DNA from 2 places in the Vibrio sp. Vf1514 genome. Region 2 is predicted to be linked to the other one. Evidence: riboswitches for the same ligand, from Rfam matches in the RefSeq annotation. Region 2 holds a riboswitch; the other holds the start of a gene.
What was found. Region 2 has a riboswitch for lysine ahead of ACS18Q_RS08715 (Na+/H+ antiporter NhaC family protein). Riboswitches for the same ligand answer to the same signal wherever they lie in the genome.

Region 1: it holds a riboswitch for lysine, as region 2 does, so the genes downstream of both, lysC (lysine-sensitive aspartokinase 3) here and ACS18Q_RS08715 (Na+/H+ antiporter NhaC family protein) in region 2, are expected to answer to the same signal.

The regions. Positions count from the first base shown of each region.
Region 1 is NZ_CP197267.1:314,966-319,688, forward strand. Features, by position in the region: gene metH (methionine synthase) at 1-717, shown strand, start outside; gene lysC (lysine-sensitive aspartokinase 3) at 803-2,149, opposite strand; lysine riboswitch at 2,257-2,434, opposite strand; gene ACS18Q_RS01505 (pyridoxal-phosphate-dependent aminotransferase family protein) at 2,612-3,733, shown strand; gene ACS18Q_RS01510 (PglL family O-oligosaccharyltransferase) at 3,793-4,723, opposite strand, start outside.
Region 2 is NZ_CP197267.1:1,891,076-1,895,798, reverse strand. Features, by position in the region: gene ACS18Q_RS08725 (inosine/guanosine kinase) at 1-904, shown strand, start outside; gene ACS18Q_RS08720 (H-NS family histone-like protein) at 1,189-1,593, opposite strand; lysine riboswitch at 2,004-2,186, shown strand; gene ACS18Q_RS08715 (Na+/H+ antiporter NhaC family protein) at 2,298-3,893, shown strand; gene ACS18Q_RS08710 (sigma-54 interaction domain-containing protein) at 3,937-4,723, opposite strand, start outside.

The DNA of each region.
Region 1 (4,723 bases), 1.6 Mb from region 2:
GTTGAACGAGAGGGGTTACTCAAAGCCAGCGGTATGTGCGCGTTGTTCCCAGCCGCGAGTGTCGGGGATGACATTGAAGTGTACCGCGATGAGTCGCGTACGGAAGTGGCGCACACGCTGTATAACCTACGCCAGCAAACCCACAAGCCCAAAGGAGCAAACTACTGCTTGTCGGATTACATCGCGCCGAAATCGAGTGGTAAAAAGGATTGGATTGGTGCATTTGCGGTCACGGGCGGGATTGGCGAACGTGAGTTGGCGGATCAATACAAAGCGCAGGGCGATGATTACAATGCGATCATGATTCAAGCGGTGGCGGATCGTTTGGCTGAAGCATTTGCGGAATACCTGCATGAAAAAGTGCGCAAAGAGATTTGGGGCTACGCGACGGATGAAAACCTGTCGAACGACGAACTGATTCGCGAAAAATATCAGGGGATTCGTCCAGCGCCCGGTTATCCCGCGTGTCCTGAGCATACTGAGAAAGGCACCCTGTGGGAGATGCTTAAGGTTGAAGAGACGATTGGCATGTCGCTGACCACCAGTTATGCGATGTGGCCGGGTGCATCAGTGTCGGGCTGGTATTTCTCGCATCCGGATTCACGCTACTTTGCCATTGCGCAGATTCAAGATGATCAGGTGCAAAGCTACGCTCAGCGCAAAGGGTGGGATCACCTCGAAGCTGAAAAATGGCTTGGGCCCAATATCAACGGCTAAGTACTGAAATAGCACAGCACAGAAACAACAAAGGTCACCCTCGGGTGACCTTTTCTTTATGCGTGTGACTCATGAAAGCGACTTATTACTCGAACAGATCTTCATGCAGTTTCTGAATCACGTTCTTCGACACGGGGGCATCGACCAAGAAACACAGGTTGTGATCACTGGCGCCGTAGCAAATCATGCGCAGGTTGAAGTCACCCAATGTGCTGAATACTTGTTTGGCGTAGCCTTTGGTTTCCATCTGGTTACCGATCAACGCCACCAGACACAGGTTGTGTTCCACCTCGACTGTCGCCAATTCTTCCAGTTCTGCACGAGCCTCTTGCGGCAGCTCCGGTGCGCCGCCAGCGGTGTCGGTTTTGTCTAATGTGAGCGAAACACTGATCTCTGAGGTGGTGATCAGATCGACGGAGATTTTGTACTTGGCCAGCACCTCAAACACTTTGGCGAGGAAGCCGTAAGCGTGGAACATTTTGGCGCTGCGCAGGGTCACCATGGTTTGGTTGCAGCGCAGGGCCAAGGCGCGAAATTGTGGCGAGTTTTCTACTTCTTGGCGAATCCAAGTGCCGCCTTTTTCTGGCTCTTTTGACGAACCGACAAACACCGGGATACCGTGACGAATCGCCGGAACCAGCGTCGAAGGGTGCAGGATCTTGGCGCCAAAGTTGGCCATCTCTGACGCTTCGCTGAAGCTAATCTCTGGAATAGGGGCCGCTTTGGGGGCAATGCGTGGATCGGTGGTGTAGATGCCTGGGACATCCGTCCAGATCTCAAGTCCGCTGGCTTCAACAGCTTCGGCAATCAGCGCCGCGGAATAGTCACTGCCGCCACGCCCTAGTGTGGTGGTGTTGCCTTGTTCATCTGAACCAATAAAGCCTTGCGTGATAACCACGTTTTGCTGGCACAAAGGCACCAGTGTTGCTTTTGCCAGACGCTTAATCTCGTCGAGCTGAGGTTCCGCACGGCCGTAATGATCATCGGTGCGCAGCACGTCGCGAATATCAAAACGTACCGCATTGATGCCTCGCTCGCGCATCAGTTGCGCCAAAATATGCGTCGACATCAGCTCACCACACGCCACTAGATGATCGGTTAGTTTTTTGCTGGATTGAAACGAGGCTGCTTCAGCCGCGCTCGCGACGCTGTCTAAAATCGTGTGTACCTCTTTTTCGACCTGAGTCGGATCCGCCAATTGGTCAATGATGGCATGATGAATATCTGCCAACTGTTTGAGGATCAGGGCGCGTTGTTCTGACTCTTGCACGCCATTGGCCAGTTCAACCAATAGGTTGGTCACACCTGAGCAGGCACTGCTGACCACTAATTTGGTGTGTGGATTGTTTTCAATGATGGCAGAGCAACGGCTCATGGCTTCGAAATTTGCAACACTTGTACCGCCAAATTTGGCGACATTGAATGCACTCACGGCATTTCTCCCAGACTTCCCAGAAAATAAAATGGTTGGTAATCCAACGTCCAATGTTTTGAAGAGAGTGTTCTTAGAGCAAAAAAGAGAGGTGTACTTTGACAGGTTTCCTCAGAAGCTCTTCATCAGCGTTGTACTGATGACAGTTGAAGGGATTCAGCCCATTCAACCGACAAACCAGAACCACAATTCTGATCCATCTCGGCACTGCTCCCCCTGAGTGTTCTGTTTTGGAGTTGAGGCTCCACAAAACACCTGCCTGGGCAGTGCTCCTCTTCTGCTAGATAGCTCAGACATTGAACGGGTTTATGTACTTAATGTCAATCGTAAATGTCTTAGCAAATGAAAATAATTATGCACTGAATGTGACAGTGGTTCGACCTCTAGACCTCCGTCGAATTGTGGTGGCGAACGAATTGGATTAACCTTGATTTTCCTCAACCCCCAAAGCAAGGAGCACTTATGACCATCCGCAGTTTCATTCCCCCACACCGCATTTTGATGGGCCCGGGGCCATCGGATATTTCCCCTCAGGTTTTGCAGGCATTAAGCCGCCCAACAGTTGGCCACTTGGACCCGCTGTTTGTCGGCATGATGGATGAACTCAAGCAGTTGTTGAAATATGCATTCCAAACTCAGAACGATTTTACCATTGCAGTCTCCGCGCCAGGCAGTGCGGGCATGGAAGCGTGTTTCGTCAACTTGGTTGAACCGGGCGATAAAGTGATCGTGTGCCGCAACGGTGTGTTTGGTGAGCGCATGCGTGAAAACGTGGTGCGTTGCGGTGGCGATGTGGTGATTGTGGATGATGCATGGGGCGCCCCCGTCTCGGTTGACAAAGTGGCTGACGCGATCGCACAACATCCTGATGCGAAGATTCTGGCATTTGTGCATGCGGAAACCTCGACCGGCGCGTGCAGTGATGCCCAAGCGTTGGGCGCATTGGCAAAGCAGCATGGCATGTTGACGATTGTCGATGCGGTGACTTCACTCGGCGGAGTGCCGTTGCTGGTGGATGAGTGGCAACTGGATGCAGTGTATTCGGGTAGCCAGAAGTGTTTGTCGTGTGCACCGGGTTTATCGCCGCTGACGTTCTCTGCTCAAGCGATTGAGAAAATACAGTCACGCAAGACGCCGATTCAAAGCTGGTTCCTCGATCAGAGTTTGGTGCTGGGGTATTGGAGCGGGCAGGGTAAACGCAGCTATCACCATACTGCTCCTGTGAATAGTTTATATGCGCTGCATGAAGCGTTATTGATGCTGAAAAATGAAGGGCTGGAAAGCGCGTGGGCACGCCATCGGCAGATGCACGAGAAACTCAAAACGGGGCTGGAACAGCTCGGATTGACGTTTGTGGTGGACGAAGCCAGTCGTTTGCCGCAGTTGAATACGGTTTACATTCCTGACGGGGTTGATGATGCCGCGGTGCGCAATCATCTATTGAATGAATACAACTTAGAAATTGGTGCAGGTTTGGGGGCGTTGGCGGGGAAAGCGTGGCGCATTGGCGTGATGGGTTATGGCGCGCGAGCGGAAAATATTGCGCTATGTCTTAAGGCTTTGGAAGATGCTCTGACGCAATAAATGGCGACGTTGCATGGCAAAAAGTTTTACTGCAAAAAAGGTGGCTGAGGCCACCTTTTTTATTCGTCATCTTCATCCAGATTCGGTACGCTCGAGACCGCCGCAGAGGGCGGCTCGTAGTGCACAGTGGTGAAGTCTTGACGAGGAAACAGGAATTCTGCTTCGGCACGGATCTGTTCGGCGCGGCTGTGATCGCCCAAGCCTTGGTAGGCCAGAATCAGGTTGCTGTAAAACGCAGGGCGAGGTTTGTGTTTGATGATCGCCAACGACCAATCAATATAAGGCTGAATGTATTGCGGCTGCTGATTGTACAAACCGATATTGAGGTAAGTGCTGTAGACGTCCCAATCATAGCGATCCTGCCATACCACGGGATTGGTGACCTGATTCAACAGATCCGGATTCTTTGGATGCGAGCCTTCAAACTTCATCAGAATGTAGTTGGTGTGTAATGCGCTGAGCATATACACCGCCGTCAAGAACGGCAGCAACAAACTGGTGATGCGCAGGGCGGACTTGCTGATTTTGCTAAAGCGCGCAAAGCGATATTTTGCGACGCGCTGGTCGATCCAAAATAGGAGGATCACAAAGGTAATCCAGTGAATGGCAGAGTGATAAAACGGATATTCCAACTGGCTGTGCAGCACCATCGGCAACAACAGCGCAAACATCGCCAGTCGCGTACCTTTTTTGGCCGAACGGATGCGCATCAACACAAATCCTGCCGCAATCGCCATGCCGAGGATCGGCAGCAATCCACCTTCGACACCCCAATACAGGATTTCATTGTGCGGATGATCCATCGCAGGTAAACCGGGCGGGTAGCGGTTGTTCAGTTGATGCTGACGCGCGGTATACAACATGTATTTGGCTTCGAAATTCCCGTAACCGTAACCGGTAAATGGTTTCTCGATCAGCATGTCCACTGCTTGAGGAAAGGTGTAACGGCGCGGACTGTCCAAATCAGCTTTTTGCTCAATCAATTGCGCA
Region 2 (4,723 bases):
CAGCCGTATGGATCTGAATTATCTGCAAGGTGTGGACGGCGCCATTGGCCGCTGTTTTGCATTGATCACTGAAGATGGCGAACGGACATTTGCGATTAGCGAAGGTCAGATGAACCAGCTAAGCCCGGAAAATATTCCTGAGAAGATTTTCCAAAGTGCTTCGGCTTTGGTGATCACCGCTTATTTAGTGCGCTGCAAAGCTGGCGACCCAATGCCGGATGCCACCATGCGCGCGATCGAATTTGCCAAGAAATACGATGTGCCTGTGGTGCTGACTTTAGGCACCAAGTTCGTGATTCAAGACGATCCAACCTTCTGGCAGGAATTCCTGCGTGACCATGTCACGGTTGTCGCAATGAACGAAGATGAAGCGGAAGCGTTAACCGGCGAGCGCGACCCACTGGCGGCTTCGAACAAAGCGTTGGATTGGGTGGACTTGGTGCTGTGTACTGCAGGTCCTGTGGGGCTGTTCATGGCCGGGTATACTGAAGATACCGTGAAACGTGAAACCTCTCTGCCGCTGCTACCGGGCTCGATTCCAGAATTCAACCGTTTTGAATTTAGCCGTCCGGCGAGCAAAGCGAGCTGCATCAACCCCGTGCGTGTATATTCTCATATTGCGCCTTATATGGGTGGCCCTGAGAAGATTAAAAATACTAATGGTGCGGGCGATGCGGCTTTGTCGGCACTGTTGCACGATATGGCAGCGAATAAATACCACAAAGAAAACGTACCGAATTCCAGTAAACACCAGCACGAGTTTCTAACTTATTCTTCATTTTCTCAGGTTTGTAAATATTCAAACCGCGTGAGTTATGAGGTATTGGTTCAACATTCACCACGTTTGTCGCGTGGTTTGCCTGAGCGGGAAGACAGCTTGGAAGAAGCCTACTGGGAACGCTAATCAGTTGTTATTTAAAAACGTCACTCCAAAGGGTGGCGTTTTTTTATCGGCCAATGATTGGTAATAATTAGCGTATGCTATGCGTTGAAATTTGTTGATGTAGAAATTTACATATAGAAAATGTAGAAATGTGTCAGAATAATGCAACATGTAAGTCAGTATACACAATGAGATGATCATCAATTGGGAGTATATCGATTTGCTACAACATCCACGGTTATTTATTTCTGCGATTAATAAAAAAGGCTCCTTTCGGAGCCTTTCTTTCATTTGCTTAACATGCGTTATAGCGCGAACTCTTCAAGAGATTTGCCTTCATCCAGTGCTTTCTGGATAACAGAAGGTGTACGACCTTGACCAGTCCAAGTTTTCTCTACACCGTTGTCCATGTATTTGTATTTCGCAGGACGAGGCGCGCGTTTGCCTTTTACTTTTGTTTTTGTTTCGCCAGCAAGGGCAGTAATCAGTGCATCAACGTCAATGCCGTCTTTTGCAATTTGTTCCGCGATCGCTGCTAATTTAGCTTCTTGCGCTTCGCGTTCTGCGCGCTCTTCTTCTTCAGATTCTTTACGTTCTTGAACAACGATTGTTAATTTATCCAGAGCTTCTTCTAGCTGCTCCAGAGTCAATTCGCGAGCATAAGCACGTAGGCTGCGAATATTCAACAGAGTTTTCGTAACTTCCGACATTACCGTTTCCTATAAAATAGAATAATTAACAGTTCAATACTAAACCCAGTAATTTATTCTGGCAACATTGAAAGTGAAATAATATTGAAAATATTCAATATAAGCGAATTAAATGACATTGGTTATTATTGTGTGACGAATTCATCCATAAGTTAATTATGGTTTTATTGGTCGTTTGGTTAAATTGATGCATGTTTGGTGTGTCTTTATATATGGTGTTCGTGATATTTATTGCATAGTTATATGAAATGAGTATCAATGCCTACCTCTTCAGTGTGACCTTGTGTCGGCGAATTAAAGTAACAGGATATGTTGCATTGACAATCTCGATAAGTACAATAGCTCGCACCTAATGCGAAGTACGACGTGGGCATCAGCTGATTGCAGTCAGCCGTAGCGTATTGTCCTACTTTCGATGTAGAGGCGCGGTATCGAATAGTATTCATGGTTGGGGTGATGCCAATGAACCATGAAGAAAGGCTATATCGCCGAAGTCAGTTTGCACATCAAAGCGGCTGGCTGGGGTTGTTCGCGAATAGCGCCAACACTGCCATAGTCTATATTTTGTTAAACTATGGAGCGCTACTGTAGGGTTGGGTGAAGTGTTCGCTTCCCTTTCGCTTAGTTCAACATAAATTGCGTACTGCGTTGCGTGGTTTGTCTGCAGTAGATCTCTAGCCATTTATTACTGGTTTTTGAAGATCATGAATTTAATTGATTTTGCTTCCTCTCCTTTGTCTATCTTGCCGCCGTTGGTGGCTCTTAGCCTAGCGATTATTACCCGCAAAGTATTGGTATCCTTGGGTGTCGGTATTTTACTTGGTGCATTACTTCTTGCCGATTACTCTGTGGGTGGCGCATTAAGCTACGTCGGCACCAAAGTGTCGAATGTCTTTATTGAAGACGGTGGTCTGAACACGTGGAACATGAGTATCGTTGGCTTCCTGTTGCTCTTGGGCATGATGACCGCGCTGCTGACGCTATCGGGCGGTACGCGTGCTTTTGCTGAATGGGCGCAAGTTCGCGTGAAGAGCAAACGTGGCTCGAAGCTGCTGGCTGCTTTCCTTGGCGTATTCATCTTTGTTGACGATTACTTTAACAGTCTCGCCGTGGGTTCGATTGCCCGTCCTGTGACGGACCGTTTCTATGTCTCCCGTGCGAAACTGGCTTACATTCTGGATTCAACGGCTGCGCCAATGTGCGTGGTGATGCCAGCGTCTAGCTGGGGTGCCTACATTATGACCATTATCGGTGGCATTTTGGTGTCACACGGTATTACGGATTACTCACCACTGGGCGCGTACCTGCGTTTGGTTCCGATGAACTTCTACGCTATTTTCGCTTTGTTGATGGTGTTTGCGGTTGTGTGGTTCCAAATGGACATTGGTCCAATGCGTCAACATGAAATCAACGCGTCTCAAGGCCGTGGCTTTGATGGCGACAACGATTCAGAAGTGGCTCACGATCTCAATGAAGAGTTGGATATTCGCGAAAGCGAGCACGGCAAAGTGTCGGACTTGATCCTGCCGATCGTCTTGTTGATTGTCGCAACCATTGGCGCGATGCTCTACACCGGTGGTCAATCGCTGGCTGATGACGGCATTGCGTTTAACCTGCTGGGTGCATTTGAAAATACCGACGTGGGTACATCCCTGATTTACGGTGGTCTGGTTGGCTTGGCGGTGGCGCTTTATACCGTACTGAAACAACGCATTGCGATGACAGAAATTGCAAAAACATTGTGGGTTGGCGCAAAATCCATGTTTGGCGCGATTCTGATTCTGGTCTTTGCGTGGACGATCGGTGCCGTGATTGGTGACATGAAAACGGGCGCATACCTTTCGTCGTTGGTGCAGGGCAGTATTAACCCGCACTGGTTACCTGTCATCCTCTTTGCACTGTCAGGGATTATGGCGTTCTCAACCGGTACCTCTTGGGGCACCTTCGGCATCATGCTGCCAATCGCCGGTGACATGGCCGGTGCAACCGATATCGCGCTGATGTTACCCATGCTGAGTGCTGTACTGGCGGGTTCTGTATTTGGCGACCACTGTTCACCTATCTCAGACACAACGATCCTGTCTTCTACTGGTGCGCGTTGTTGCCACATTGATCACGTATCGACACAGCTGCCATACTCTTTGGCGGTTGCGGGCGTATCCGCGATAGGTTTCGTGGTCCTAGGCATGACGGACTCTTTGGCGCTGTCATTTGCAGCGGCTACGGCAGCCTTTATTGCGGTATGTTTTGCTTTCATCAGCTTATCAAAAGCGAAGATGTCAAAGTGCGAAACTGCTTAACGCCTTGATTGATTGACAAAGCTCCGCTTCGGCGGGGCTTTTTTTATTTCTGCAAATCGTACTTTTTGAGCAATCGATATAAAGTGGTACGGGAAATACCCAAATAACGGGCTGCCGCACTCATGTTATGTTTATGCTCGCCAATCACCTGCAACAAATAATCTGAATCGATGGTGTCAAAGGCGGGAAGCATTTGCCGATCCGCCAGATCCAACCCGAGGTCGGCAATGGCTATATTTTTGTCGCCACACATAATGATGGCTCGCTGAATCACGTTACGCAGTTCACGTACGTTACCGGGCCATGAGTGGCGACTGAGATAATCCAACACCGGTTTGGTTAAGTGCTTCCTTTTACCGTCACTCAACACGTTGAGAAAGTAGTGAGCATACCCCGGAATATCGGCTTTGCGTTCGCGAAGTGGGGAAATAAATAGCGGTAAGATATTGAGGCGATAATACAAATCTTCCCGAAATCCGCCCTGAATAATGTCTTGTTTTAAGTCGACGTGGCTGGCTGCAATAATTCGGCAGTTGACGCTGACGCTGCTGTCGGAGCCCAAACGCTGCATCTTTTTCGATTCGAGAAAGTGCAACAGATGAATTTGCAGGTCGGTGGGCATATCACCAATTTCGTCGAGAAACAGCGTCCCCTGATTCGAGCGCTGAATATAACCAACGTGATCGGTGATTGCACCCGTGAAGGCGCCTTTTTGGTGGCCGAATAATTCCGAGGCAATCAGGCCGCTGGCAATCGAGCCACAGTTGACTTCAATAAAGGGGGATTCTCGTCGTGAGGAGAGCTGATGAATCAGTTTGGCGCATAGCCCT